2 regions of the Pseudoalteromonas sp. DL2-H2.2 genome follow, and region 1 is predicted to be linked to the other one. Evidence: predicted binding sites of a transcription regulator. Region 1 holds the regulator's gene; the other holds the start of a gene.
What was found. The regulator MetJ, encoded in region 1, represses methionine synthesis genes. The targets are predictions, from matches to a motif close to TAGACGTCTAGACGTCTA.

Region 1 (14,907 bases):
TACGGCTATTTTAGGGTTAGGGAATCTCGGTCCACTGGCGTCTAAACCTGTGATGGAAGGTAAGGCGTTGCTGTTCAAGCGATTTGCAGGCCTGGATTCGATTGATATCGAAGTGAAGCACCGCACCACTGAAGACTTTATCAACACGGTTGCCAATATCGCTGACACCTTTGGTGGTATTAATCTGGAAGACATCAAAGCGCCTGAGTGCTTTGAAATTGAGCGCGCGCTAATTGAGCGCTGTGATGTGCCGGTATTCCACGATGACCAGCATGGCACCGCAATCGTTACTGCTGCGGGTATGCTGAACGCGCTGGAGATCCAGGGCAAAAACATCCATGACGCCATTATTGTGTGCCTGGGTGCCGGCGCCGCTGCCATTGCCTGTATGGAATTGCTGATTAAATGTGGTGCACAGCGTGAGCACATTTATATGCTGGACCGCAAAGGGGTGATCCACACGCGTCGTGATGACCTTAACGAATATAAGAAACTGTTTGCCAATAACACGGATAAGCGCACTTTGCAGGACGTGATCGAAGATGCTGACGTGTTCGTTGGTGTATCTGGTCCTGATCTGTTGTCGCCAGAAGATCTGAAACTGATGGCGGACAAGCCTGTGGTGTTTGCGTGTTCGAACCCAGATCCGGAGATCAGCCCGGAAGTGGCGCATGGTGCACGTGATGACTTAATTATGGCAACTGGTCGTTCGGACTATCCAAACCAGGTTAACAACGTATTATGTTTCCCGTTTATCTTCCGCGGTGCGCTGGATGTGCGTGCAACGGCAATTAACGATGAGATGAAGATTGCGGCGGTAGAGGCCATTCGCAGCATTGCCAAAGAGCCAGTGCCTGCTGAAGTGCTAAAAGCGGCAGAGGTAGACAGCCTGGAATTTGGTGAACACTATATTATTCCTAAGCCAATGGACCCGCGTTTGTTGCCGCGTATTGCTAAAGCGGTTGCAGTTGCTGCGGTTGAATCCGGTGTGGCACAAATCGATATGCCAGAAAACTACATGGCATAAGCCCATCAGAGCAATAAAAAAGCCTCACACTGTGAGGCTTTTTTATTTTTGCAACTGACGAAATTATTCTTCGTTGATCTCTGGAATTTCCAGACCCATTTCCGTCATGATCTGACGCACTTCTGCCGGAATTTTTTCCGGGTTGTCTTTACGCAGATCTTCGTCACCGGGCAGCGGCTGGCCGGTAAAGGCATGCAGGAATGCCTCGCACAGTAATTCACTGTTTGTCGCGTGGCGCAGGTTATTGACCTGGCGGCGGGTGCGCTCATCAGTTAGCACTTTAAGTACGTTGAGCGGGATAGACACAGTAATCTTTTTTACCTGTTCTGATTTCTTACCGTGTTCTGCATAAGGGTGAATATATTCACCGTTCCATTTAGCCATAGTGATGTACTTGCCTCAGTGTTGTAGATGCAATGCGAATAAGACTGTGTACTGTGTATGGATCCAACCGTGACACGCAAGCTCTCTGTTGGCAATGTTGCACGTCATTTGCCATAGTTTAAGCTCAAATACTCAGTCTTATTAGCATAGAGTTCGCGTTGAGTGGCGAAATTTTATCGGTTTAAAAAAGATAGTCAAATACTAGTTATTTAGCCATTTAGCGGTATAAATGTTTTGACTTCTAACTTTTGTTAATCTAACCTTTTAGACGTCTAAACATCTAATTGAGTCAGGTGACCTATGAGCCAAAGCAACAAGTCAACCATAGCGGTACGCACAGGCATTGATGCGGATAAGCATCATGGTGCAGTGGTGCCGCCGCTGTATCTGTCGACCACCTATTCTTTTGCCGACTTTGATAAAAAGCGTGATTACGATTACGGGCGCAGCGGTAACCCGAATCGCGATATTCTTGCGCAAACGCTGGCGGAGCTTGAAGGTGGGGCTAAGGGCATCATTACGGCCACCGGGATGGCTGCGGTGCACCTGGTGACTCAGTTGCTGAATGCCGATGATACTTTGGTGATCCCACATGATTGTTACGGCGGCAGCTATCGTTTATTTACCTCGCTGGAAAAGCGCGGTTTGCTCAAGGTTAAAGTGCTCGACCTGACGCGCAGCGAAAGCTTGCAGGAGATCCTGGCCATCAAACCTAAGCTGGTCTGGATTGAAACACCCAGTAACCCCATTTTACGATTAACCGATATCAAAGCGGTCACCGACGTAGCTGCACAGTGCGGTGCACTGGTCGCCGCCGACAACACCTTTTTGTCGCCGGCGTTGCAAAACCCTATCGCATTTGGCGTCGACATCGTGGTGCACTCAACGACTAAATATATCAATGGTCACTCGGATGTCGTCGGCGGCGCGGTGATCGCCAAAACCGAGGAGCTTGGTGATGAACTGGCCTGGTGGGCCAACAATATCGGCATCACGGGCGCGCCGTTTGACAGTTACCTGACTTTACGCGGCTTGCGTACGCTCAATGTGCGCCTGAAACAGCATCAGGAGAATGCGCTGGCGATTGCGCGTTACCTTGAGCAATCTGAGTTTGTTAGCCAGGTGTACTATCCCGGGCTGGAAAGTCACCCTCAGCATGCGCTGGCAAAACAACAGCAACAAGGCTTTGGTGGCATGGTGAGTTTTGACATTAAAGGGGAATTGGCAGATGCAGCTAAGTTCCTGACCAGTGTCAAGCAATTCTCGCTGGCCGAATCGCTGGGTGGGGTTGAGAGTTTGATCTGTCACCCGGCAACCATGACACATGCCGGTATGGATCCCGCAGCTCGCCTCGAAGCGGGCGTCGGTGACACGCTGATCCGTATTTCCGTGGGGATTGAAGAGATCGACGATTTATTGGCAGACCTGGCGCAGGCTTTTGCCGCGGTGAAAGCCGCACAAGGCAGCGCCAGTGATAATGCGAAGGCCTTCAAGCTTTCGCCAGCACATACGGCATTGTGGTAGAAGAAATGACAAAAGCAGTACATAAATTCGGTGGTTCGAGCCTGAGCTCGGCGGCGCGCTATCAGGCGGTTGCCAATATTATTATTGGTCACTGCCAGAGCGGCGACTGTATCGTGGTATCAGCGGCAGGTAAAACCACCAATACCCTGGTTGCCTTGTGGCAGAGTTATCAGCAGCAGGACGAGCGAGCGTTCAGCGACATCCTGCTACAGGTCGAAAATCATCAGTTACAATTGATCAGTGAGTTGTTCCCGACTGCGCAGCAATCACCGCTGACAGCAGAGTTGCGTGATGAGCTGAGCAGCATTGCTCGTCAGGCGCAGTTGCGCCAATTGCAAGAAGCGCCACTACTGGCGTATGGGGAGATCTGGTCGGCGCGCTTACTGGCGGCGTTACTGAATACCCTGAATATTGCTGCACAAGATGTGGATGCCCGCACTTTGTTTACTCAGCATCAGGGACAGCTGATGCACAGCCTGAATCGCAGTGCCTGTCATCAGGCACTCGCTCAGGACAAAATTTACGTGGTCACCGGATTTATTGCCGCTGACAGTGAAGGCAACACGGTCACGCTGGGACGTAACGGCAGCGATTACAGTGCCACCCTGTTAGCCAGCTATCTGGATGCGGCGTCTGTGTCTATCTGGACAGATACACCGGGTGTGTTCAGCACTGATCCGCGCAAAGTAGGTAATGCCATCAAATACAGCAAGGTATGTCGTGCCCAGGCTAATTTACTGGCCCGTCTTGGTAATCCTGTTTTACATGCCAAGACATTATCGCCGTTGAAAGAAACCGCGATTAAGTTGCAGGTACGCAGCAGTTTTGAACCTGATGTGCAGGGCACCGAAGTAGTGAAGCAAGGCTACAGCAAAGAAAAGCGCTTTGTAACTACCTTTGGCGAACTGGACTTGTTGCGCGTCGATACCCTGGTATCGGGCGAAGTTGGCGCGCTTAGCCAACTCATTCAGCATGGTATTCATCACTTTAATCAAAATGGCGAAGACTACTTGCTGGTGCCCAGCGAATTTACCCATCAGGTGGTATTGCGCCTGAGCGGTCGGGTGACCATCGTTGAGTCCCACTTACGTGGCTTTGCCGTGGTCGCGCCTTGTCCGGATATTGCACCCTTGGTGCGCCAGGCTCAGGCAGTGCTGGATGAGCAGGCTGTGGTGGTGCGCTTTACCCACAGTGCAACCGAGTACGCGTTGTTCCTCACCGATCAGGCAATTGATAGTGATGTGCTGGCTATTTTGCATGACAAGTTGGTGAATAAAGGCCGTGAACTGGCGGTGATCATCGCAGGTCTGGGCAATGTGGGTGAGGTGTTCCTCAACCAGTGTCAGCAACAAATTGCGCGCTTACAAAGCCAGTTTGATCTCAAAGTGGTGGCGCTGCTGCGTTCGCAGGAAATGGTGTTCTGCCCAAGCGGGTTGAGTGTGTCGCAATGGCAACAGCAGTGGCAAAGCGAAGCGCAGAGCTACTCTCATGCCGAACTGCTGGATCGCATCAGTGAGCTTGATTACGAACATAAAGTGGTGATTGATATCACCGCCAGCGAAACATTTAGTCAGCTTTACCCGGATTTTGCCGCGCACGATTGTCATCTGATCAGTGCCAATAAGTATGCCGGTACCGCTGCGCATGACTGGTATCATGCACTGCGCACTCAGTTGCAGGAACGCAATCTGCTGTGGCGCTATAACACCAGTGTCGGAGCCGGACTGCCGGTGAATTTTGCGCTGACGGATCTGCAAAACAGCGGCGACAGAGTGGTACGCATTGAAGGGGTCTTCTCTGGTACTTTATCCTGGTTATGTAGCAGCTTTGATGGCGAGCGTCCTTTTTCTGAGCTGGTTTTGGCTGCCCAAGACATGGGCTATACCGAGCCGGATCCCCGCGAAGATCTGTCAGGTCGGGACATGCAGCGCAAACTCTTGATCCTGGCGCGTGAGCTGGGTTTGCAGCTGGAACTGGATGATATTGAACTGGAGGCGCTGATGCCGGCGTCTCTGGCGCAAGGCAGCTGGGAGAGCTTCCTGGCTCGTAAAGATGAATTAGATATGTTTTATCAGCAGCGTGCTGAGGCGGCTCAGGCACAAGGCAAAGTGCTAAGGTATACCGGAGCACTGGAAATTGATGCCGCTGGCAAGGTGCACGCCAAAGTGGGCATTGCACAGGTTGCTCAGGGCAGCGCCATTGCTAACCTGACGCCGGGCGATAATATTTTTGTTATCACCACGGGATGGTACGAACAAAACCCATTGGTGATCCAGGGCCCGGGCGCGGGTAAAGAAGTTACCGCTGCGGGGATCCACTCCGATCTGTACTGGTTAACTCAGCAGCTGAGATAATCACACCGTGATACAAAAAAGGCCGGTTATAATGACCGGCCTTTTTGCGTGATGCGTGTTAGAACAATTCTTCCGTATCTGGTAACTGCTCTTCAAAGGGGGTGCTTGAGCCCGTGTCCAGCACATACTTAGTGGGGGCTGTTCCACGTTCAAAGTGCTCGAAACGGCTGGTGTGATCGTTACGTTCACTCAGCAGTCCGGTTTTTAAGTCGATACGGACCGACACCAGCCCAGGTGGCGGTTCAATGGGGGCCAGCGGCTCATCTTTTAACGCGGCGCGCATAAACTGCACCCAGCCTGGGAGTGCAGAGGTGGCACCGGCTTCGGCACCCACGACTTGTTGTTTGCCGAGGTTGGCATTGTAGGCTGCGCGACCCAGTGATTTACCGGGATCGTCAAAGCCCACCCAGACCGTGGTCAGCACGTTGCGATTAAATCCGGTGAACCAGGTATCGACCGAGTTGTTGGTGGTACCGGTTTTGCCTGCCAGATCCTTACGTTTAAGTGCTTGAGCACGCCAGCCTGTACCACTCCAGCCGGTTTTGTGTTTCCAGCTACCGCCACCCCAGACCACGCTTTTCATGGCATCGGCAATTAAAAATGCATTTTGCTCCGAGATGATCCGTGGTGCACAGGTATACTGGTCGACTTCCCACTCTTCTTCCGTACACACAGTCAGCGGCTGAGCAGCGCCCAGCAGGTTACCGTAACTGTCGGTGAGTTTTTCAATAAAATAGGTTTCGACCAGGTGGCCGCCATTGGCGAAGGCGCTCATACCGCGTGCCATTTCCAGTGGCGTCAGTGAGGCACTACCCAGCGCCAGCGATTCACTGCGTACGATGTCTTCGTTATTAAAGCCAAACTTGAGAATGTGATCGGCGGCGGTGTTCAAGCCCATGCCCCGCAGCAGGCGTACTGACACAACGTTTTTCGATTGTGCCAGGGCACGGCGGATACGAATAGGACCGCTGTACACATCCGGACTGTTCTTCGGACGCCAGGCGACGCCCATGCTTTTATCCCAATGATTGATGGGGGCGTCGTTAATGATGGTCGACAGTGTATAGCCGGATTCCAGCGCACCCGAATAAATAAACGGCTTGATGTTAGAGCCCACCTGGCGTTTTGCCTGAACTGCGCGGTTGTATTGACTTTGCTGGAAGCTATAGCCACCGACCAGGGCTTTGATACGGCCACTTTGAGGGTCCAGTGAGACCAGTGCACTGGCAGGTTGAGGCAGCTGACTGAGCATCCAGGTCTGATCTTTTTCACGTACCCAGATTTGCATGCCTGGTGCCAGAATGTCGCCTGCCTGTTTGGGAGGCAAGCCCTGACGGCGCTCAGTGATATAGGTGCGTGCCCAGTTTAAGCCTGCCCAGGGGATAGTGATTGAAGCACCGTCTTTGAGCAGCACGGTTGCGCTTTGCTCTTCAAGCGCTGTGACCACCCCGGCGCGTAACGGGTCGATTTCTCTTACCTGCTTTAACCGCTCCAGGATCTGAGTCGCTGACCAGGGGGATTCCTCAGCCTGCCAGTACTGCGCCTCTGGGCCGCGGAAACCATGGCGCATATCATAGGCATGCAGATTGTCGATAAGTGCTTGCTGTGCCGCAGCCTGAATGTTGGACTCAACCGTGGTATAGACCTTAAAGCCCGAATTATAGGCCTGATCCTCACCATAGGTTTTCACCATGTAAGCGCGCACCATTTCCGATATATAGGGCGCATAGAGTTCAATCTCCGCGCCATGGCGCTTAGCCGTGATCGGTGCCTGAGTTGCTTCGTTGTATTGTGCCTGGGAAATATAGCCTTCGGTGAGCATCCTGCCCAATACAACGTTCCGGCGTAACTTAGCGCGTTGCGGGTTACGGATAGGGTTTAGCGCAGAAGGGGCTTTGGGCAGACCCGCCAGCATGGCCATTTGTGCCAGGCTCAGCTCGTGCAGCTCTTTGCCATAATACACCTGTGCGGCGGCGCCAATGCCAAACGCGCGGTGGCCCAGCTCTATCTTGTTCAGATAAAGCTCCAGAATCTCATCTTTATTCAGCAGTCGCTCAATATGCAGTGCGATAAAGATTTCTTTCACCTTACGGATATAGGCTTTTTCCCGGGTCAGGAAGAAATTTCGTGCCAGCTGCATGGTAATGGTACTGGCGCCCTGTTTTTTCTCGCCAGTACTGACCAGGACAATAAATGAGCGGACTATGCCTATCGGGTCGATGCCAAAATGGTCGTAAAAGCGGTTGTCTTCGGTGGCCAGAAAGGCCTGGAGTAAAGGCTCGGGAATGTCATTAATTTTAACCGGAATACGGCGTTTTTCACCAAACTGGTTGATCAGTTTGCCGTCGCGGGTAAAGACCTGCATTGGGGTTTGCAGCTGTACATCTTTTAAAACCTTAACACTGGGAATGTCTGATTTGACATAGTAATAAAGGCCGAACAGGGTAAGCAGGCCCAGTGTCGTGCAAAGCAGTATAAGTTGTAGTAATCTTTTTAATAAATTCACGAATTTATCTCTAGCGAGACTCCCAATTACAATCGGACGCTGTTAGTATATCCTGATTAAAAAACGATTAATAATTTTTGCGTAAATTACTTTGTGCCTTATTTAGGTGCAAGGGAGTGTGGCCGAAAGTTGGCAAGTAGTATAACGCTTTTCGCCAAACTGTACCTAAATGACTAAACTCTTAATTAACACTGTACAGAATTCTGGATACTTGGGCTAATGGCATGTTGCGTCAATTCTTAAAAAAACAAGCACCCATGATGGTCGGGGTAGACATAGGGTCACACTGTGTCAAGGCCGTGTTGCTGGCTGAATCGAGCGCGGGTTACCGGGTCGAGGCCGTTGCCATTGAACCTTTGCCTAAGGGCGCCATGAAAGAGCGCGCCATCCAGGACATCGAAGCAGTCGGTAAAGTCATCAGCAAAATACGCAAACGGCTTCCCAAAACCAGTCATTTTGCCGCCGTCGCTGTCTCCGGGCAAACGGTCATCACCAAGATGATTTTTATGGATGTATCATTAAGCGACGCTGAATTGGAATCGCAAATTGCCATTGAGGCTGACAGCCTGATCCCGTATCCGCTCGATGAAGTGAGCCTGGATTTTGAAAAGCTCACCGTTAATGAAGCCGATCCCTCCAAGGTTAATGTCTTGCTGTCAGCGGCCAGAACAGAAAGCGTACAGGCTCGTGTCAGCGCGCTGGAAGAAGCCGGCTTGAAAGCAAAAGTGGTAGATGTTGAAAGCTACGCACTGGCGCGTTCGGTTGAGGTGCTGTATGGCCAGTTACCTTCGGACGCCTACGACAAAGTTGTGGGGATCATCGATATTGGTGCTGTGGTGACGCTAGTGAGTGTGGTGCAGTCAGGTAAAACCTTGTATACCCGTGACCAGGTGTTCGGGGGAGAGCAATATACTAATAGTATTGTTGCTTACTACAATAAAAGCTTTGATCAGGCCGAGCTGGCTAAAACCACCGGCGATTTGCCCCCTAATTACACGTTTGAAGTCCTCGCACCCTTTCAGACCTCCCTGCTGCAACAAGTGCGTCGCGCACTACAAATGTTTATGACCACCAGTGGCCAGGAGCAGGTCGATTATATCATTTTGACAGGCGGTACTGCGCAAGTTGAAGGGCTTGATCGTCTGTTGGTTGATGAGCTTGGCGTACATGCCATTGTGGCTGATCCGTTTGCGAATATGGAAATAGCACCTAAAGTGGATCGGGGTGTGCTGACCAATCACAGGGCGCAGTTTGCGATTGCAACCGGATTGGCACTGAGGAGCTTTTCATCATGCCACATATAAATTTATTACCCTGGCGTGAGCAGCAACGGCAGGCTTCACAGCAAAAATTCCTGACTATACTGGGCGTTATTGTGGCCGCCAGTTTGGCGCTGATGTATGGCATAGGGGCGTTTTACGACACCCTGAAAGAAGGCCAGGAAATCAAGAATCGCTATCTCTCCAGCGAGATTAAAAAGCTGGATAAGCGGATCGGCGAAATCCAGGGGCTTAACCAGCAAAAAGAAAACCTGCAACGGCGTATCCGGTTGATTGAAGAGCTACAAAGTAACCGGAATCTGGGCACGCAGATCATTGATGAAGTGGCGCGGGTGGTGCCTGCGGGTGTTTATCTGACCAGCCTGGAGCGGCAGAAAAATATGATCAAAGTCATCGGTCGCAGTGAATCCAATAACCGCCTGTCGCAGATGCTGCGGGCTGTAGAGTCATCCTATTTACTGCGAGACCCTTTACTCCAGGGCATTGTTGCGGGTGAAAGAGAAGAGCGTTTGCTGAGCAATTTTACCATGAATTTTTACGTCAAAACGTTTGCTCAGATGGAAAAGGAGCGTGCCGAGCTGGCTCAGACAACCGAGGCGGAGAATTAGGCCATGAAACTTGATCTGAAGTCGCTGCAGGAGATTGACTGGAACGAAATCGAACTGGACAACATCGGTGAATGGCCGATGCCGGTCAAGGCCATTTGTTGCGCTGTGGTCGTCGTGATCATGCTGGTTATCGGCTATAGCATGTTGGTGTCGGCGTCGGTGGACAGTTTTGAGCGAGCAGTAAAAAAAGAGGAAGATCTGCGCACCAGTTACCGTATTAAGTATGGTCGGGCGAATAACCTGGAGTTATATCGTCAGCAAATGCAGGATATGGAAGCCCAGTTTTCTCAGTTATTAAGAAAACTACCGACTTCGAATGAAACACCGGGGTTGCTCGATGATTTGACCTATGTGGGCACCTCCAGTGGCCTGACGTTTTTAAAAATAGGCTGGATGCCGGAAGTTAAAAAAGAATTTTATACTGAGCTGCCGATCAACCTCGAAGTGGTCGGGACCTATCATGAGTTTGGTGAATTTGTCAGTAAAGTGGCGCAGTTGCCGCGTATTGTGAGTTTGCATGATTTTCGTATTGAAGGTGCCGGCAACAACCAGCTGGTGTTCAGTGTGGTGGCAAAAACATATCGTTATGAGCAGGAGAGTGAATAATGAAACACCTGCTTGTTTTGCTCACGATAATGGTGCTCACAGGGTGTAACGATAACACCGCAGAACAAAAAGAGTTTATTGACAGGGTTCAGGCCAATGCAACGCCAAGCATTGACCCTATGCCTGAAATGGCCCGCTTTGAACACTTTCCTTACAGTGCTGGCAGACTGCGCAGTCCGTTTGTGGCACCACAGCCGGAAGTAATTGAAAGTCGTCTGGTGCAAGTTAAAAACTGCCTGCATCCGGATCCTAATCGGCCCCGTGATCCGTTGGAAAAATATGCGCTGGATAACCTGACAATGAAAGGAACTATCAAGCGTGGCGAGACCGTTTGGGCGCTTGTCCGCGCTGCGGATCAAGGCTTGTTCAGAATTAAGAAAAACGAATATATGGGTTTGTATCACGGTAAAGTAATCAGCGTACAGGCCGACCATCTGGAGCTGATGGAGCTGATCCCGGATGGGACCGGGTGCTGGAAAGAGCGCCTGAGCAAAGTCGAAATGGTAGAAGCCGAGGACGTCGGTGCCAGTGAAGAATAAAAAAGGTGAAAATATGATTGCGCGCGACGGGATCAAGCACGTTGTGAAAACTCTGATGGGTGGTGTTTTAATGGGCACTGCATTGTTCGCTCAGGCAATGCCGATGCTGTACGATGTCCGCTATAACCCTGTACCCAATGGAGAAACTGAGTTGCAGCTGGTATTTGACGAAAAGCTGGCGATTGAACCCAAAGTGCAAGTGCTCAATGAACCTGCCCGGATCGAGCTGTTTTTTCCGGATGCAGAGTACGAAGAAAGCCTGGAGCTGCTTAAAGTCAACAAAGCGGGCATTGAGCAGATCAAAAGCAGAATGGAAAGCGGGGGCTTTGTACTCAGTGTCGAAATGAAAGCGCTTAAGCTCTATCGTACTGAGGTCAAGAACAACCTGGTTTATGTCAAAGTGTCTGATCAGCCTATTGTGGTTACCAATGATGATGCACAACCAGATACCCTTCACAGCGCCATGAATCGGATCCAGAACATTGATTTTCGACGTACAGATAAAGGCGCTGCGCAGATCCTGGCATTTTTAGACTCCAGCCAGGCCGCAATTGATGTGCAGGAGCGGGGCGGACAGATCTTCGCCGACTTCCATCATATCGCCATTCCGGATGAATTATTGTACGAGCTGGACGTGGTCGATTTTGGCACTGTGGTGAGCTCGGTCGAAACTTTCCGGGAAGACGGTAAGAGCCGGTTAGTGATTAAGCCCAATGGCGCGTTTAAATTCAATTACCAGCAGCTGGACAATATTTTTACCCTGACCGTGGAAAAAGACGATCAGGAATTCTCCTATACCGAGAATAAAAATTACCAGGGTCAGCCAATCACGTTAAACTTCCAGGATATCCCGATCCGCTCTGTGCTACAGATCATCGCCGATACCAACAACTTCAACCTGGTAACCAGTGACTCGGTCACCGGCAACATCACTTTGCGCTTAGATGGCGTGCCGTGGGATCAGGCACTGGACGTAGTGTTGCGGGTAAAAGGCCTGGATAAACGCATGGAAGGGGCGATTTTAATGGTCGCACCGTCAGAGGAGCTGGCCGCTCGAGAAGCCAAAGAGTTGCAGGCCAAGCGCCAGGTTGAAGAACTGGAACCTTTATACAGTGAATATATTCAGCTTAATTACGCCAAAGCAGAAGAGTTTGCTGACTTACTCAAAACCGATGAAAACTCCATTATTAGCCTGCGTGGCAGTGTTTCTGTCGATAAGCGCACCAACACCCTGTTGATTAAGGATACCGCGCGCAGCATCGAGAATGTCAGGCGTATGGTGGAAACACTGGATGTGCCGGTAAAACAGGTTCGTATCGAGTCACGCATGGTGACAGTGTCGGATAACATACAGGAAGACTTGGGGATCCGCTGGGGATTCAGTGATCAGCAAGGCACAGATGCGATTTCGGGCTCTCTGGAGGCCACCAATAAGCTCTCCGGCGGCACTATCCCGGATCTGGCCGAACGTCTGAATGTGAATTTGCCAGTACAAGGTTCGACAGCAGGCAGTATAGGTATGCACATTGCTAAACTGTCAGACGGGACGCTGATAGATTTGGAGCTGTCAGCGTTGGAGCAGGAGAACAAGGGTGAGATCATCGCAACGCCTAGTATCACAACGGCCAATCAGAAGACGGCACGTATTGAGCAAGGTACCGAGATCCCCTATGTGGAATCTGCCTCAAGTGGTGCATCAACCGTGCAGTTCAAAAAAGCGGTATTGAGTTTAGAGGTAACACCGCAAATTACCCCGGATAATAAAATTATTCTGGATTTGGTCATAACCCAGGACACTCGGGGTGATACAGTACAAACTGCCAATGGTCCGGCGGTGGCAATTAACACACAAAGGATCCAGACCCAGGTATTGGTGGAAAATGGTCAAACCGTTGTGCTGGGCGGTATTTATCAGCAGGAAATGACCAATGCGGTGAGCAAGGTGCCGGTACTGGGCGATGTGCCTTATTTGGGTGTCTTATTTAGGAACACGCGAGAAATCAATGAAAAGAGAGAGTTATTGATTTTTGTGACCCCTAAGATCATGCATGACTCACTCTAGACAGGCTAAAATAATAATAATGGGCGTGAAAGTTGCCTTTTGACTTGAAATCACGCAGTGAATGCTGAGATAATCCCCTCCTTAATTTTGGGGCCAGGTCGTTAGGCGGGGTTTTATTTCAAATTTTAGAGTTCGTTTGTACTAAAAAGATATGGCTGAGAAACGTAATATATTTCTGGTAGGCCCAATGGGGGCTGGTAAGAGCACGATTGGTCGTCACATTGCGGACCAATTACATCTGGAGTTCTTCGATTCGGATCAAGAAATCGAGCGCCGCACCGGTGCTGATATCTCTTGGGTGTTCGATATTGAAGGGGAAGAAGGGTTTCGTCGTCGCGAAGAGACCGTGATTTCTGATCTTACCGAAAAGCAAGGCATCGTATTGGCTACTGGCGGCGGCTCGGTCATCAGTAAAGAGGTACGTAACAAACTATCTGCTCGTGGTATTGTGGTTTATCTTGAGACCCCAATTGAGAAGCAAGTAGCGCGTACACAACGCGATAAGCGTCGTCCTTTGCTACAAACAGAAGAAGATTCACGCGATGTACTAGTACGTCTGGCAAACGAACGTGAACCGCTTTATAAAGAAGTGGCGGATCACGTTGTACGCACAGATGAGCAAAGCGCCAAAGTAGTGGCGAATCAAATTATTGAGAAGTTAGATTTCTAAACATGTAGGCTAGATAGGAGGTGACAGCACATGCTTGAATTAACAGTCGATTTAAACGAGCGTAGCTATCCTATCTATATTGGCCAAGATCTTCTCACCGATCAGGGGCGGTTATTGCAGCATATTGGCAATGCACGCCCCGTCATCATCAGCAACGAGACCGTTGCGCCTCTGTATCTTGATACTCTGCTTACACAGTTAGATGGCAAAGCGCCGCTTCATTTTTGCATCCCGGATGGTGAACAGTACAAATCACTGGAGTGGTTTGAGCGCATTAACGCCTTTTTGCTTGAGCACAACTGTGGTCGTGATACCTGCCTGATTGCACTAGGCGGCGGCGTGGTCGGCGATCTGACCGGGTTTGTTGCGGCATGTTACCAGCGCGGTGTGCCTTTTATTCAAATTCCCACCACTTTGCTGTCGCAGGTCGATTCGTCGGTAGGTGGCAAAACGGCGGTTAATCACCCGCTGGGCAAGAATATGATTGGTGCTTTTTATCAGCCGCAAGCGGTGTTTATTGATACCAATACGCTGAAAAGCCTGCCTGCGCGAGAATTTGCCGCAGGTATGGCGGAAGTGATCAAATACGGCCTCATCTACGACAAAGACTTTCTCGATCTGCTTGAGCAGCAGGGGTCAGCATTGCAAAGCCTGGATACTGCGCTATTAATGCAGGTGATCCACCGTTGTTGTGCGATTAAAGCTGAGATTGTGGCACAAGATGAAAAAGAAGCTGGTCTGCGCGCACTGCTAAACCTGGGGCATACGTTTGGCCACGCCATAGAAGCTCAGATGGGTTACGGTGTGTGGCTACATGGCGAAGCCGTGGCGGCGGGCATGATGCTGGCGGCTCGTCTGGCACAGCACAGAGGTGCACTGACGGACGCTGAAGTGACACGTATAGCGGCGTTGCTGGAGACCTACCAGTTACCAGTGGCAGCGCCTGCGTCTATGACGACCGAGCAGTTTATTACGCATATGCGCAAAGACAAGAAAAACAAGCAAGGTAAGATCCGCTTTATCGTGCCAACCAGTCTGGGCAAGTGTCAGCTGGTGGACGACGTCACTGATGACACCTTAGGCCAGCTAATAGGGCACTGATGCAGTCGCAAATACTACCGAGTCGTGCCGCTTTGGTCGACCGGATTGCAATGCAGTTTGAGTATGGCCAAAATCTGATCTGTCTGGTCGGCAATTCCGGGCTAGGTAAAAGCTATCTGGCAGAATCTTTTATCACCGACAAATATCCGGAGTTTAACAAGGCATTTGTTAAGCTGGGTGCACATACCAAAGACACGGAGCTGGTGCAGCAGTTGCTCGAAAACAGTTTTCGGGCACCGCTGGTTG
Region 2 (14,907 bases), on a different contig from region 1:
AAACGCCGGGCACCGCAACTGGAGGTGGTGATCTACCCAACTCAGGTGCAAGGTCAGGAAGCCCACCACCAGATTGCGGCGCAAATTGCTCTGGCAAACAGTCGCAATGAAGTAGATGTGCTGATTGTTGGCCGTGGTGGTGGTTCACTGGAAGATCTGTGGTGCTTTAACGAAGAAGCCGTGGCCAGAGCCCTGTTTGTCAGTCAGCTACCGGTGATCAGCGCCGTCGGCCACGAGATAGATACCACCATCAGTGACTATGTCGCCGACCTGCGCGCACCAACACCTTCTGCCGCAGCAGAGCTGGTCAGCCCCGATGGCGCGGAAATTCTGGCTCAGTTACGCCAGCAAAAACAGCGTCTGGCGGGGGCCATGCAGCGTTATGTATCCCAACAAGGGCAACAACTGCACAATGTACACCAACGCCTGTTACTGCAACATCCACAAACTCAGCTGATGCAGCAGGCACAAAAAGTGGATGAGCTCAGCAGCCGCTTACACCGGGCAATGAACCACCAGCAACATCGGGCACAAAGCCGTGTTGCACTGGCGCAGCAACGCCTGGCACAGTTTCATCCAGAGCAGAAACTACGGTATGCCAGAGCGCATCTTGACAGCCTGAGAGATAAGCTCATTCGCGCGATGCAGACCTCGCAACAACAGCACCAGCAACAACTGGCGTTACTGGCGGCCAGGCTCGACAGTGTCAGTCCGTTGGCCGTTTTGGCACGTGGCTATAGCATTACCAAATCAGCGCAGAAAGTCGTTAAATCAACGCAGGACGTGGCAGTGGGCGATGTGTTAACCACTGAATTGCACGATGGCCGCCTGCAAACGCAAGTGCTGGAGGTCGCGCCACATGCACCGGACAACGAACGTACGACGGACTGTGATTAGTATTCAGTACTCAATTCCCGAATGCTTTTAGTGCTCAGGTGCACTTGCATTCCCTGCGCGGTTTGCTGCGCTGCACTGACCTTGAAGTGCTGGATCCAGGGGGTGTTAAAAAGGCGGTCGTTAAGGCGCTGCCACTGCATCGCATCGACGCCCTGACTACGCGGTACAAAACTCAGCTGACAGACGTGACGCTTGCAGCCATAACTGGCGTAAGCAAAGTAATGACTGAGATCACTGGTATAGAGAAAATCTCCGAGCTGTAATTCCAGCTCATCGGCCCACAGCGGGTCGCGCGATTCGGTTTGAAAGATATCTGCCAGCTGGCGATTTATGTTGCCGGATGCAGTTGAACGCGGCGGCTCTGTTGACGGCTCGGCCCTTGCTGCGGCCTGTGTCTGTGCCAGCTCCCCCTGCAGTTGTTGCACCTGCTGGCGCAACGCAGTGAGCTCTGCAAGCGTGTCTGTTGTTGTCGGTACAGTGGCCTCAACGGCGTCATTCGCCGGGTTAGCGGGAGGCAGCGGCTTGTCGGGATGCGTCTCCATGACTGACGCTGGTGAGTTGACAGGCTGTGCTGCAACCAGCCACCAGGTCAGCGGTGCAGCAACGGCTGCACCCAATAGCATGTAACCTATCTTTTGGCCCAGGTTATCCATCTGCACCGCCTGTGATGTGTTCGATGCTACAGCATGGCGCTGGTATGAGATTCGTTGCGGGCAATCAGATCCTCATCGAGGAAGTTCTGATCCATCGATTCGGCCGGGCAGGCACATGGCGGTTTACCCACCACTTTTGCCGGTACCCCTACCACAGTGGTGTGTGGTTCAACGGCTTTGAGTACCACGGAGCCTGCGCCGATCCGCGCGCCCTCGCCCACTTCAATATTACCCAGTACTTTTGCACCTGCGCCGATCAATACGCCTGCGCGTATTTTCGGGTGACGATCCCCTTGTTCATTACCCGTACCGCCTAAGGTCACCGATTGTAAAATAGAGACATTATTTTCGATTACTGCGGTTTCACCAATGACTATACCAGTCGCATGGTCAAACATAATGCCATGGCCGACTTTACAAGCAGGATGGATATCAACACCAAATACTTCGGATGTACGGCTCTGGATAAAACGTGCGAGCTCTTTTCTGTCTTGTCGCCATAAACAATGGGCGAGTCGGTGTGCTTGTATTGCATGAAAGCCCTTAAGGTTTGAAATAACGTTAAGATAGCTATCGGCAGCCGGGTCACGATCTTTAACCGCTTTTATATCATGGGCGACATGGGTGAGCATGCGGTCGCAATCTACAAACGCCTGATCGAACAATTCACGAATGGTGAACGCAGACACCACGGCGTCTGCCAGCTTGTTCGCCACGATAAAGCTCAATGCCGCACCGAGGCATTCATGATTTAAAATACTTGAGTAAACATGGCTGGCGAGCAGCGGCTCGCGGTCTACTAATTCGGTCGCTTCCTGACGAAGCTTTTGCCAGATCTCGTGTCTCATAAACTGCACTATTTCAATTATTCCAAAGCCTTTGTCTATCTTACCCTGCAACGCGGTAAATTAGCAGTGATAGTCAAATGCTTATTGCATCAATTTGTTATTAATTATAACCCGAAATAGCGAACAGAGGATGGGAAACCAGGCGGATACCAGACCCGCCTGACAAACTCAGAGCCCGGTAGAGGGCTCTGATGGGGCGTTACTTAAAGACCGCTTCTGCGTTCATCACCTCGATGTTAGCAGCCGGAACAGCCAGTTTGTAGTTGGCAATTTGCTTATCTTCATCGATAAGCGCTTGCGGTTTTTCTGCATTGTAATGCATCGGAGATTCAGTCTGATTGACCAGACGCGCTTTCATATCAGCCGCGTCGCCGGTCACAAAGACATAGTGAATGTTGTCACTTTGCAGATTTTCACGGATCACGCGATTGACGTCTTCCACGCTCAACGATGCCAGCTGGTCACGCACATAGGTCACAAACTCATCCGTGTTATAGAACTGGCTGTCCAGCGCATAACCCAGCTGACGGTCCTGACTGGCCACCATCTGCGGCACAAAGTTGCTCAGGAAATTGCGAGTCGCCTCGAAATCGCCTTCCGTCATGCCCTCTTTGATCAGCTTATCCAGCTCAAACTGTGCAACCCGCGTTGCAAAGTGAGCGTCGTTATTAGAACGCAGCGGACGTAACCATACCTGGAAAATTTGCTCAGAGCGGCCCAGGTTGGCATCCGGTTTGGTCTGGAACATACCGCGCGGGAAATACTCAATGTAAGCATAATCACCATAGTTCATACCACGCACCTGACGAATACGCTGGAACAGGTAAGCGTTTGAGTTACGGTGCTCACCAAAGTAAGAGCGCACCAGCCATAAGGCAGTCCAGTCTTTGCTGCTGCGAATGGTATCGATTGGGAAGCCAAACGAGACGGCCGTCGATTTCGCACTTTTCTCAATGATGGTGGCATGACGACCCGTCAGTGCCGGCGCATCCGGAATAGTCAGGCGCACTTCTTCGCCTTTTGGCAACTGACCCAGATCGCTCAGCATACGTGCTTTCAGTTGTTCATCCAGCGCCCCGGTGATCCCCACATTCAGCTTTGCCTGAGTAAACTGGCTGCGGTAGAAAGCTTTGACATCATCGAGCGTCAGCGCTTCGAGATCAGACAAATCGCCCAGGTTATAGCTTTCATACGGATGGCCCTGATACAGCTTGTGGTATAGCACCTCTTTGCCCAGCTCTTCATCGTTAGACGCCTTAAGGCCTGCCTTAATATTGTCGATCAGCTCTTTTTTCAGGCGTTTGAAGTCATCTTCACGAAAGCCCGGGTTAAGTAACTGCTCACTGACTAAGGCATACCACTGAGCGGCATTGTCCTTGTGCACCCGGCCACGCAGAGACAGCATTTCTTTATCAATCTGATAATCGAAGCTGCCGGCAATCGGATACAGGGCTTTTTGGATTTCTTTATAGGATTTGCTCTGCGAGCCACCATTGGCAATCATAGCCGCTGTCAGCGCTGCCACGCCTTTTTTGCCTTGTGGATCGGCCGCAGCCCCGGTGTAGAACAACAAGTTCACATCCACCAGAGGCGATGCATTGGTGTTATCCAGAACGGAGAAATGACGTTGTTTAGGCTCACTGAGCTCAGCAACCAGCTCATCCAGCGCCACTTCTTTGTCAAACCCTGCCACTTCAGGCAAGTCTGACATAGTCACCGTTGTGCGGCCACTGTCGACAAAATAGCGGTTGGCAACATCGCGAATGTCTTCTGCGGTCACAGAGTCGCTGGTCGCATATAAGGTGTTGATCACTTCAGGGTCGCGCTCAAAGTGCATGTACTGTGCGAGCATACTGGCGATCGCCTGTGACGAGTCTAAATCATTGGCAAAGCTGTACTTGAGATTAGACTTCAGCGCCGCCAGTTTGTCGCTGTCGACCAGCTCAGTGCGTGCTGTAGCATAAGTGCGGTTGATGGCGTCACGCACTACGGCCAGGTCACTTTCTTCATTGACCTTCACGAAAACATGCAATAGACCAGGATCTTTGGTCTCGGCATTGTAGGTAAACATCTGACTGGCAATTTGCTTGTCGACCACCAGATCCTGATATAGCTCGGAGTTTTCAGAGAAATACAGTTGCGAGATCAGATCCAAGGCCGCACGGTCTTTCTTCTCAGGCTCCCATGCAGCGCCTTTATAAGAGACCAGTAACCAGTGACCCGGCAGGCCGTCATAGTGTTCATGCACATATCTGGCTTGCTGTTGTTTGGGTTCAACCGGAATATCAGCAACATAGTTGCCGCGCTGCCAGCCGCCCCAGTGTTTTTTCACCATCTCCATGGTTTTTTGCGGATCCACATCACCCACAATCACGATAGAGACGTACTCAGGCTTATAGAAGCGCTCAAAAAAGATCTGACCATATTCCATTTGATCCGGCATGGCTTCAATGTCTTCGAAAAAGCCCATGGTGGTGTGCTTGTAGGTGTGCTTGTCAAAGGCTTCTTTGCGCACCGCACTCAATAACTTGCGGATGGGACTGGCGTTGTTCTTCAGGTACTCGCCTTTCACGGTCAACGCTTCAGTGCGGAACTGAGACTCGCTGTAGCTGAGGTTCTGGAAGATATCTGCTTTGATCTCCAGCACCTTATCCAAATGTTCTTTAGAGAAATTCAAATGATAGTTAGTATAATCGTTGGTGGTGTATGCGCGGTTATCCACCCCTGAGTTTTTCAGAATGTCGGCATAGACATCCTGTGGGAACTTCTCAGAGCCCTTAAACATCATATGCTCAAAGAAGTGCGCAAAGCCAGTGCGGCCAGGCTCCACTTCGTTACGCGAACCAACAGATACCGGGATCTGAAGCGAAACCACATCCGGATAATCGGTTTTTACCACCATCACGCGCAGACCATTGTCCAGCTCTTCGAGTACATAGTCCTGAGCGAATACTTTGTTGTTAGCCTGAGCCTCAACGCTGGTTGGCGCCTGCTGAGTTGATTGCGACGTGGCTGCGCAGCCAGCCAGTGCCAGTGACACAGCCAGGCTGGTTGCCAGTAATTTAAATTTCATATGCTTCCCTAAAATTTGCAGTGATTCTTATTATTGGCCTCTCTACATCAAGGCCCATGGTTGCCAATTATGCCGCAATCCCGCCTTAATTCATCTTTACGCGCCCAATTTATGTAAAAAAATATGAACTGCATGACGCTCGCTAAACTCATCTGCAAAACAAAGGTTTGTTTCCTTGTAGTGAAAACACTATGAAAGAATTTCATCGCCATTGAATTAGTTTCAAGAAAAAAATCTATCTAGACGTCTAAATGGCTGCTATATTAGATCTCAGACACTGAATTTTTGCCGGAACCAAGACCATGGCGTTATCACTACAAGAGAAAATCTTAGACCCGAACCAAGGGGTATATTTGATTGGTACGACTCCGCCCAAATCTGGTACGGAGCAGGAAAAAGTTAAGCGTATTGCCACTAAGCTGCTCGACCGCTTACACGAAATTGAATACGACGGTGTGGTGGTTTACGACATTCAGGATGAAAGCAGTCGCACTAATGTGCCACGCCCTTTTCCGTTTAAGGAAACCGTCGACCCGTGTGAATACAGCCGTCTGGTTAAGTCGTTGTCGCAGCTGGATGTGATCACCTACAAAAGCGTCACGCAGCGTGACAGCGCTGAATTTACCCAGTGGCTTAGCACCACCAAGCAGGAGTTTGGCCTGAACAACCTGGTGCTGGTTGGCTCGCCGTCTTCACAAGGTAAAATCAACTTACCATTACCAGAGGCCTATCAGGCATTCGCTCAGCATGAAGAAAACTTTTTCCTCGGTGGCGTCACCATTGCAGAGCGCCATGCTTCAAAACGTAATGAACATGAACGCTTGATTGAAAAAACCACGCAGGGCTGTGAGTTCTTTATTTCTCAGGCAGTTTACAATGCTCAGGCGACCATAGATTTGATCACCAGCTATGCCCGAACCTGCAAACAGCAAGGCATTGAGCCAAAGCGATTGATCCTGACCTTTACCCCGTGCGGGGGTGAGAAGACGCTGCAATTTATGGAGTGGCTGGGGATCTCAGTGCCCGAAGCAACCAAGTGGCGTATGCTGGATGCGGACAACACGCTGAGCGAATCGATCCGTATTTGCCGTGAGAATCTGGATTCAATTTTACGTAGCTGTGCCCACCTGGATGTGCCGCTGGGGCTGAACATAGAGAGCCTGACCAACCGTAAAGAAGAGATAGACGCCTCGATTAACCTCTATCGCCTGCTCAAGGCTACCATGGAGCTGACTCTGGCGGAGAAGCAGATCGCTTAATAATACCGATTTGGAACCAATAAAAAACCGAGCACACAGGCTCGGTTTTTTTATTCTCAGACATCCGTTTATTCCGACTTTTGCTCTCTGCCAAGCAGGGCCATCGCGGCTTCTTTGACGTCTTTTTGTTGATACAGCACCTGATAGATCTGCTCCGTGATCGGCATCTCGATGCCTGTGCGTTTTGCCAGTAAGTACACTTCTTTGGTGTTGCGATACCCTTCCACCACCTGACCTATGCTCTGCATCGCTTCTTCGACATTTTTGCCCTGGCCCAGTGCCAGACCAAAACGACGGTTACGAGACTGGTTGTCGGTACAGGTGAGGATCAGATCGCCAAGCCCCGCCATACCCATAAAGGTTTCAGAGCGTGCGCCAAGCGACAATCCGAGTCGGCATAACTCCGCCAACCCGCGGGTGATCAAGGCAGTTCTGGCATTCGCGCCAAAACCGAAACCATCGGACATACCTGCACCAATGGCAATCACATTCTTCACCGCACCGCCAAGCTGAATACCAATGAAGTCATCATTGCTGTAAACCCTGAACGAGCGGCCACAATGCAGCAACTTGGCCAGTTCAGCCCGAAATGCTTCGCAGCGAGACGATACCGAAATCGCCGTCGGTAACCCCGCGGCCATTTCTTTAGCAAAGGTCGGCCCGGACAACACGGCTAGCGGCACCTGCTCACCAAGTACGTCCAGCGCCACATCCTGAAGTAAACGACCGGTATCCGGCTCCAGCCCTTTTGTCGCCCAGGCAACTTTTGTACCAGGCAGTAAATGAGGCTTAATGGCCGCCAGAGTCTGTGCGAACGCATGACTGGGCACCACCACTAAAACCAGCTTGCTGGCCTGAACGGCTTGAGTCAGGTCGGCTTCCAATTGCAGTGACTCAGGGAAGTCAATATCCGGTAAATAACGGGTATTCTGACGCGAGCTGGCTAACTGCTCGATAGCAGCACTGTCGCGCCCCCAAAGAGTAACCTGATGACCGTTGCGGGCAAAACAAATAGCAAGGGCGGTGCCATACGACCCCGCCCCCAATACGGTCACAGCTGATTGTGCTGTATTCATCACTTATGCGTCAGCAGGTTGCTCTTGCGCGGCACGTTGCTGCATGTACTGAGCAAATAGCGCGTCAAAGTTAACCGGTGCCAGGTTCAGTTGTGGGAAAGTACCACGGTTAACCAGGCTAGCAACGGCTTCACGAGCGTACGGGAACAGAATGTTCGGGCAGAATGCACCTAACATGTGCGCCATTTGCAGCTCTTCCAGTTCACCGATTGAGAAAATACCCGCTTGTTGAATTTCGCACAGGAATGCGGTCTCTTCGCCTAATGACGCAGTCACAGTCAGTGCCAAAACAACTTCGTATACACCTTCGTCCAGCTTGGCAGAACGTGTATCCATGTCCAGCTTCACTTCAGGGGTCCACTCTTTTTGGAAGATAGCCGGAGAATTCGGCGTTTCGAAAGATACATCTTTGGTATAGATGCGCTGAATGTTAAATTGTGGACCTTGTTGTTCTTCTGCAGCAGCTGCGTTGTTTTGCTCTGTCATTGTTCTTCCTAATTATTCGTCTTTATTTAATGTGGGGCAGCACAGCGGGCCCGTACCCGCTGTGCTAAAAATTACTTCAGTAATGCGTCAAGCTTACCTTGCGCTTCAAGCGCCATCATGTCATCGCAACCGCCGATGTGCTGCTCTTTGATGAAGATCTGCGGCACAGTGTGGCCACCGTTGGCTTTGTTGATCATCTCTTCGCGCAGCTCGGGTTGAGCGCCGATATCATACTCGGTATATGTGACACCTTTGCTATCCAACAGCGCCTTAGCGCGGTGACAGTAAGGACAATAATCCTTTGTATAAATAACAACTTGGTTCATATTTACTCCTATTTACCCGACGCGGTTGGCAGGCCTGCTGTTTGCCAGGCGCCAAAGCCACCCGACAACACATATACTTGCTCAAAGCCGGCTTTGTACATGTTGCTGGCAATGCCAGATGCGGTCATGCCAGTGTTACACACCAGTATAATGGGCTTAGTTTTGAACTTTTCAAGTCCTGCGAAATCATTTTGTTTGGCTTTTTCCACATTCATGTGCTCACTGCCCGCAATGCGTGAGTTGTTGAACTCTTTTTGCGCACGCATGTCAAACACCTGGCCCTCCTGACGGTTTACCAGAATAGTCAGCTGTTGTGGATTGATCTGACGGATCTTGGAAAACATGCCTTTTAACCAGCTTGAAACCAACATAGCCGCCAAAACCAGCCAGATAATGCTGAGAATGGGGTTTCTACCTAAAAAATCGATGTATTGTTCCATATTGTCTTTACCAACCAGGAAAATGAAATTGCTCGCGAGTATACTTTCTTACGCGCGCTGGTACAAACATCTGTGATGTAATGCCTCCCCGGCAAGGCGTAGCACGCGCTCGCTCACAGCAAGCCATGTAGCTCAGCTTAGCGTCCCCCGCGGCTAATATGAATTTTAAAGTGGTTGAGGATAAATCACGCCCAGAGGGCTGAATATTCATATAAAACAAGGTATCCTAGGCCTAGATTTCGTGCACGTTTCAGGAGCCCAAATGACTGCAAAGAAAAAACCTCTGGTATTAATGATCCTAGATGGCTGGGGATACCGCGAAGACGCTGACAGCAATGCAATTCTGGCGGCCAACACCCCGGTATTGGATGAACTTTGGCAAACGCGTCCACGTACGCTGATCTCTGGTTCAGGTTTAGATGTAGGACTACCGGACGGTCAGATGGGTAACTCTGAAGTCGGCCACGTCAACCTTGGTGCTGGCCGTATTGTTTATCAAGACTTTACACGTATTACCAAAGCCATTGATGACGGTGAGTTTGAGCACAACCCGGCACTGGTTGAGAACATCGACAAAGCCGTTGCCGCCGGTAAAGCCGTCCACCTGATGGGACTGTTGAGCCCGGGTGGTGTACACAGCCATGAAGACCATATTGTTGCAGCCATTGAGCTTGCCGCCAAGCGCGGTGCCAAAGCGGTTTTCTTCCACGCCTTCCTCGATGGTCGTGACACACCACCACGCAGTGCCCAGGCTTCAATTGAACGTATTGAAGCAAAGTTCGCAGAGCTCAAGTGTGGCCGCCTGGCGTCAATCGTGGGTCGTTACTATGCTATGGACCGTGATAACCGCTGGGAGCGCGTAGAAGCGGCTTACAACCTAATGGTTTGCGGTCAGGCTGAATACCGTTATGCTGATGGGGTCAGTGCCCTGAACGCAGCGTATGAGCGCGACGAAAACGATGAATTTGTGAAGGCCACCGTGATTGCCGCCCAAGCGCAGGAAGCAGCCACCATTAATGATGGCGATACGTTGATCTTCCTCAACTTCCGTGCTGACCGCGCCCGCCAGATGACCCGCGCGTTTGTGGATGCCGACTTTGACGGTTTCAGCAAACAAAAAGCACCGGCGTTAAGTGGTTTTGTGATGATGACGGAATACGCGGCCGATATTAACGCGCCCATCGCCTTTGCCCCGGAGAAACTCACCAATGTACTGGGTGAATGGCTGGCAAAACACAACAAAACGCAGCTGCGTATTTCCGAGACCGAAAAGTACGCCCACGTGACCTTCTTCTTCAGCGGTGGTCGTGAAGAACTGTTCGACGGCGAAAAACGCGAACTGATCCCGTCGCCTCAGGTAGCCACGTACGACCTGCAGCCAGAAATGAACTCTGCCCTGCTGACCGATAAGCTAGTCGAAGCCATTCACAGCGGTGAGCACGATGTGATCATCTGTAACTATCCAAATGGCGACATGGTTGGCCACTCTGGGGTGTTTGAGGCCGCCGTGAAAGCCTGTGAAGCCGTTGATGCCTGCATTGGCCGTGTTGTAGCGGCACTGGAAGAAGTCGGCGGCGAAGCCCTGATCACCGCAGATCATGGTAATGCAGAGCAGATGGTCAACAACAAAACCGGTCAGGCCCATACTGCGCATACCAGCGAGCCGGTGCCGTTCATCTATGTTGGCCGCGATGCTGAGCCACAAACGGGTAAAACTCTGAGCGATGTCGCCCCGACCATGTTGCACCTGCTGGGTATGCCACAACCCGAGGAAATGACTGGCTCACCTGTCATGCGGCTGAAGTAATCTATGCGCCGTACGCTTGCTGTACTCTCGGTCTGTTTGTTGCTGCCCTTCACCGGGCAGACAAACGAAACCCGCACCAAAGCCGATCTGGCGGCGGTGCAGGCCGAGCTAAAAAAGAGCCAGGCCGCTTATCAGCAACAACAAGCCAGCTTTAGTGCGCTACAGAGCACCCTACAATCCTTTGAGCTGGAAATTGCCAAAAGTGCGAAAGCACTGGCACTGACCGAACAAGGGATCAGCGAAAACAAACAGCAGCAATACACGCTGCAACGCGAAGCCAAGCAGCTCGAGCAGCAAAAAAAACGCCTCCAGCGCCTGCTTGCTGCGCAACTTAAAAGTGCCTATGTCACGGGCAGTCACGATTATTCAAAGATGTTGCTGAACCAACAGCATGCTGCGGCGCTGGAACGCACCATCAGCTACTATGACTACTTTAATCAGGCCCGCATCAATCAGCTTGAAGCGCTTAAGACTGTATTTGCCAAACTTGCTCAAAACAGTGCACAGCTGGAGCGTAAAAAGAAGCAACTGCAAGCGTTACAAGGTCAGCAAAAAGCCCGTCAGGACGAATTGCTGCTGGCGCAAAACGCGCGCAAGACCCACCTGGCAAAGCTCAACGATAAACTCAGTCAGGCCAAAGCCGCGATTGCCTATCTGGAAGAAAACGAGCAAACCTTAATTTCGACCCTGGAGTCCTTAGCCGCCGAGCAGGCCGCCAGCCCCGAGCAATATGTGGCACAGCTGCAAGGGCTGCAAAGATTAAAGGGCAAGCTCGCCTGGCCGCTGGATGGCCGCCTGAAACACAAATTTGGTCAGCGTAAGCACGTTGGCATGAACTGGAAAGGCGTGGTGATCCGAGGTAGCAATGGCACACCGGTCAACAGTGTGGCGCCGGGTCAGGTGGTCTATGCCGACTGGTTGAACGGTTTTGGCTGGGTCATCGTATTAGATCACGGGGAGGGCTTTATGAGCCTGTATGGCCATGCCCAGACCCTGCTTAAAGATGTGGGCGATCAGGTGATGCCGGGCGAACCCATTGCCCTGGTAGGACAAAGCGGCGGACAAACCGATCCTGGTCTATACTTCGAAATACGGCATAAGGGAAGCGCTGTTGATCCAGTAAAATGGTGCAGATCCAGTTAACTGACTAACCGATGCTGCCCCCCAGTGAGGAGCAGCATATGATGACTCCATGTGTTCAACCTATTAAAGATCGCCTGTGGCACTGGCTATTTTTATTCGGCCTGATGCTCAGTTTAGTGTGTCTGCCACTGAGTGCCAGACAGCTTTCCAGCGAGCAAATCGATGAGATCCTCTACCATATTCATACCTATTACGTGGAAGATCTGCCACTGAGCCACGTCAGGAAAGACAACTTTGGCGAATTACTCACTCAGCTTGATGACTATTCAAAGTACCTGGACGAACATGAACTGGAAGCCCTGTTCAGCGCCGCCAATGGCCGCTACACCGGACTGGGTATTGAAGTCGAAGAAGTCGAGGATGGCGTGGTCATTGTTGATACTTTGCCAGGCTCTCCGGCGGAAGCAGCAGGCATTGAAGGCGGTGATAAACTGGTTGCCATCAATACCCATGATGTAAAAAGAAAGACCATTGCAGAAGTCTCTAAACTACTACGTGAAGCCCAGTTCTCGACCATTCAGCTGACCGTTGAGCGCGCCAATGCAGAAGTGACCCTAGCCCTCAGACGGCAACAAATCACACTGCGCAGTGTTTCCAGCCAGCTCTTGCCCGGCGGGATAGGTTACGTGCTGCTGAGCAGCTTCAACAATCACAGTTATCACGACATTGCTCGCCATATCAGCATGCTCAACAGCCATTTGGGCGAGCCACTTAAAGGGCTGATCATTGATTTAAGAGACAACCCGGGCGGCACACTCAACAGTGCAGTGGCTATCTCAGATCTGTTTCTTCAGGGCGGCACCATAGTGTCCACCCGCGGCCGCTTTTATGATGCCAACCAACGCTTTTTTGCCGCACAGGGCGATATACTCAACGGCGCGCCCATGCTGGTACTGATCAATGAACAATCCGCATCGGCAGCCGAAATCCTGGCAGGCGCACTGCAAGACAACAGTCGCGCGTTGATCCTGGGTAATCGCTCCTATGGCAAGGGCTCTGTGCAATCGCTCATCCCTATAGGCAACGGTACCACGGCACTTAAGCTGACCACCGCTCGCTACTTTACCCCCTCGGGGCAGTCCATTGAAGGAATCGGGATCCAGCCCGATGTGGTTTTTAGTAAACAAGTGCTTTTAGAACTGGATAAAGACGCTATAATGGCTGGTGAAAAAAAGGTCAGAAAAACCTTTATTGCCAACCTAGATAAACATTGGCAAAAAGCGGAAAAGCTATTACAAAATCATAATTTACAACAATAATTCAGGATAGTGCGCTTACTTATAACGAGCTTTTTGGTGCTTTTTCTCTGCGCGGCACCAAGCTATGGCAACCAGGTTGCCATCGTCATCGATGACATTGGATATCACGAACGTGACTTAGAACTGCTGGATTTGCCCGGCCAACTTAGCTACGCCATTTTACCGCACACCCCTTTTTCGCAGCGCTTTGCCTATCAGGCAAGCCACAAACGCCGCGAACTACTGCTGCACATTCCCATGCAAGCCCTCGAAGACAAAGATTTGGGACCAGGCGGCCTGACGCTGGATATGCGTAAATGGCAGCTGCAAACCACCCTGGGACACGCACTGGCCACCCTGCCTCAGGTTAAGGGCGTCAACAATCATATGGGCTCGGCATTAACTCAGTACGTTGAGCCGATGAAATGGACCATGGAGCTGCTGAAAAAACGCGGGCTGTACTTTCTTGATAGCCGCACCACAGAGCTCAGCCAGGCTCAGCATGTGGCAAACCTGTATGGCGTTGCCAACGTCGCCCGTCATGTGTTTTTAGACAATCAAACCCATCCGGATGCACTGCGCAAGCAGTTTGAGCAACTCAAAGCTTTGGCCCATCAGCAAGGCTATGCCATCGGGATTGCACACCCCTATCCACAAACCCGGGCGTTTCTTGCCTCGGCACTGAGCGAGCTGGCCAGCGAAGGCATTGAACTGGTACCTTTATCACAATTGGTTGAACATAAATACATCCAACTGGCAGCCGTCAATACCCCGCCACAAACCTCGGAATAAAATCAGACAAAATTGATCTGGCACCACTCACGCGCCGCCCGCGTCGGCTAGACTTAATACAGATTTCATGTTCGTTTTAAGGAAGTGCTTATGTTAACCACAGTTGCCGATTTAATGACCCCAGATCCACTGGCAGTCAGTAAAACCAATAACCTCAACGATGCGCATAACCTGATGCGCGAAAAGAACATTCGCCATATTCCCGTGATTGACGACGATGGCATGCTGGTTGGTATGCTGACACAAAAAATTATGATTGCGAAAGTGATGGGGATCATTGCCACCTATGGCACTAACGCGCTGGAACGAAAAGAAAAACAACAAAAGGTTGCCGAAGTGATGGCCACCGACTTTGCCAGTGTACGGCCACACCAGAGCCTGCAGGAAGTGGTACGCTTTTTTGTTGATAACCGCCATGGCTGTATGCCGGTCACAGACGAGGACGGCAAGTTGCTGGGTATTCTGACCTCTTCAGACTTTGTTCGTCTGGCCGCGGCCCTGCTGTCATAAATAGTTGTCATAAAAAAGCCCCATGATGGGGCTTTTTCATAGCGCTAACTGGCTATCAGGCTTTCGCTTGCAGTGTGCGCGCAACGGTACGCATACCTAAGGTTGTTGCACCCGCTGCCCACTGAGAGCCGGCATTGTTCTGGAACGAGGCCGCCAGGTCGATGTGCACCCAGCCTTGCCCTTCGTTTGGTACAAAGCGAGACAAGAAACCAGCCGCATTCGAAGCACCACCATAACCGCCGCCTTTTTGTGCACGGCTGTTCGCGGTGTCTGCATAGGCAGATGGACAGTTGTTCTGATGCCATTTTTCCAGTGGCAACGGCCAGGCCGCTTCAAACTCTTCCTGCGCATATTGCTGC

Region 2: L1285_RS11560 (methylenetetrahydrofolate reductase) is a predicted target of MetJ. The motif match lies at 5,712-5,729, and genes of this name have one in related genera.

Annotation. Positions count from the first base shown of each region.
Region 1 covers NZ_JAKGBD010000012.1:67,608-82,514, forward strand. Annotated here, with positions in the region: gene L1285_RS18205 (malic enzyme-like NAD(P)-binding protein) at 1-1,027, shown strand, start outside; gene metJ (met regulon transcriptional regulator MetJ) at 1,091-1,411, opposite strand; gene metB (cystathionine gamma-synthase) at 1,712-2,935, shown strand; gene metL (bifunctional aspartate kinase/homoserine dehydrogenase II) at 2,941-5,289, shown strand; gene L1285_RS18225 (penicillin-binding protein 1A) at 5,348-7,795, opposite strand; gene L1285_RS18230 (pilus assembly protein PilM) at 8,020-9,099, shown strand; gene L1285_RS18235 (PilN domain-containing protein) at 9,087-9,683, shown strand; gene L1285_RS18240 (type 4a pilus biogenesis protein PilO) at 9,687-10,289, shown strand; gene L1285_RS18245 (pilus assembly protein PilP) at 10,289-10,828, shown strand; gene pilQ (type IV pilus secretin PilQ) at 10,884-12,890, shown strand; gene aroK (shikimate kinase AroK) at 13,042-13,560, shown strand; gene aroB (3-dehydroquinate synthase) at 13,591-14,661, shown strand; gene L1285_RS18265 (SPOR domain-containing protein) at 14,661-14,907, shown strand, end outside.
Region 2 covers NZ_JAKGBD010000005.1:366,132-381,038, reverse strand. Annotated here, with positions in the region: gene xseA (exodeoxyribonuclease VII large subunit) at 1-897, shown strand, start outside; gene L1285_RS11575 (hypothetical protein) at 894-1,550, opposite strand; gene cysE (serine O-acetyltransferase) at 1,577-2,398, opposite strand; gene L1285_RS11565 (M16 family metallopeptidase) at 2,598-5,471, opposite strand; gene L1285_RS11560 (methylenetetrahydrofolate reductase) at 5,774-6,730, shown strand; gene gpsA (NAD(P)H-dependent glycerol-3-phosphate dehydrogenase) at 6,799-7,806, opposite strand; gene secB (protein-export chaperone SecB) at 7,810-8,292, opposite strand; gene grxC (glutaredoxin 3) at 8,364-8,618, opposite strand; gene L1285_RS11540 (rhodanese-like domain-containing protein) at 8,627-9,058, opposite strand; gene gpmM (2,3-bisphosphoglycerate-independent phosphoglycerate mutase) at 9,321-10,865, shown strand; gene L1285_RS11530 (murein hydrolase activator EnvC family protein) at 10,869-12,008, shown strand; gene L1285_RS11525 (S41 family peptidase) at 12,047-13,267, shown strand; gene L1285_RS11520 (divergent polysaccharide deacetylase family protein) at 13,304-14,038, shown strand; gene L1285_RS11515 (CBS domain-containing protein) at 14,129-14,548, shown strand; gene pepB (aminopeptidase PepB) at 14,604-14,907, opposite strand, start outside.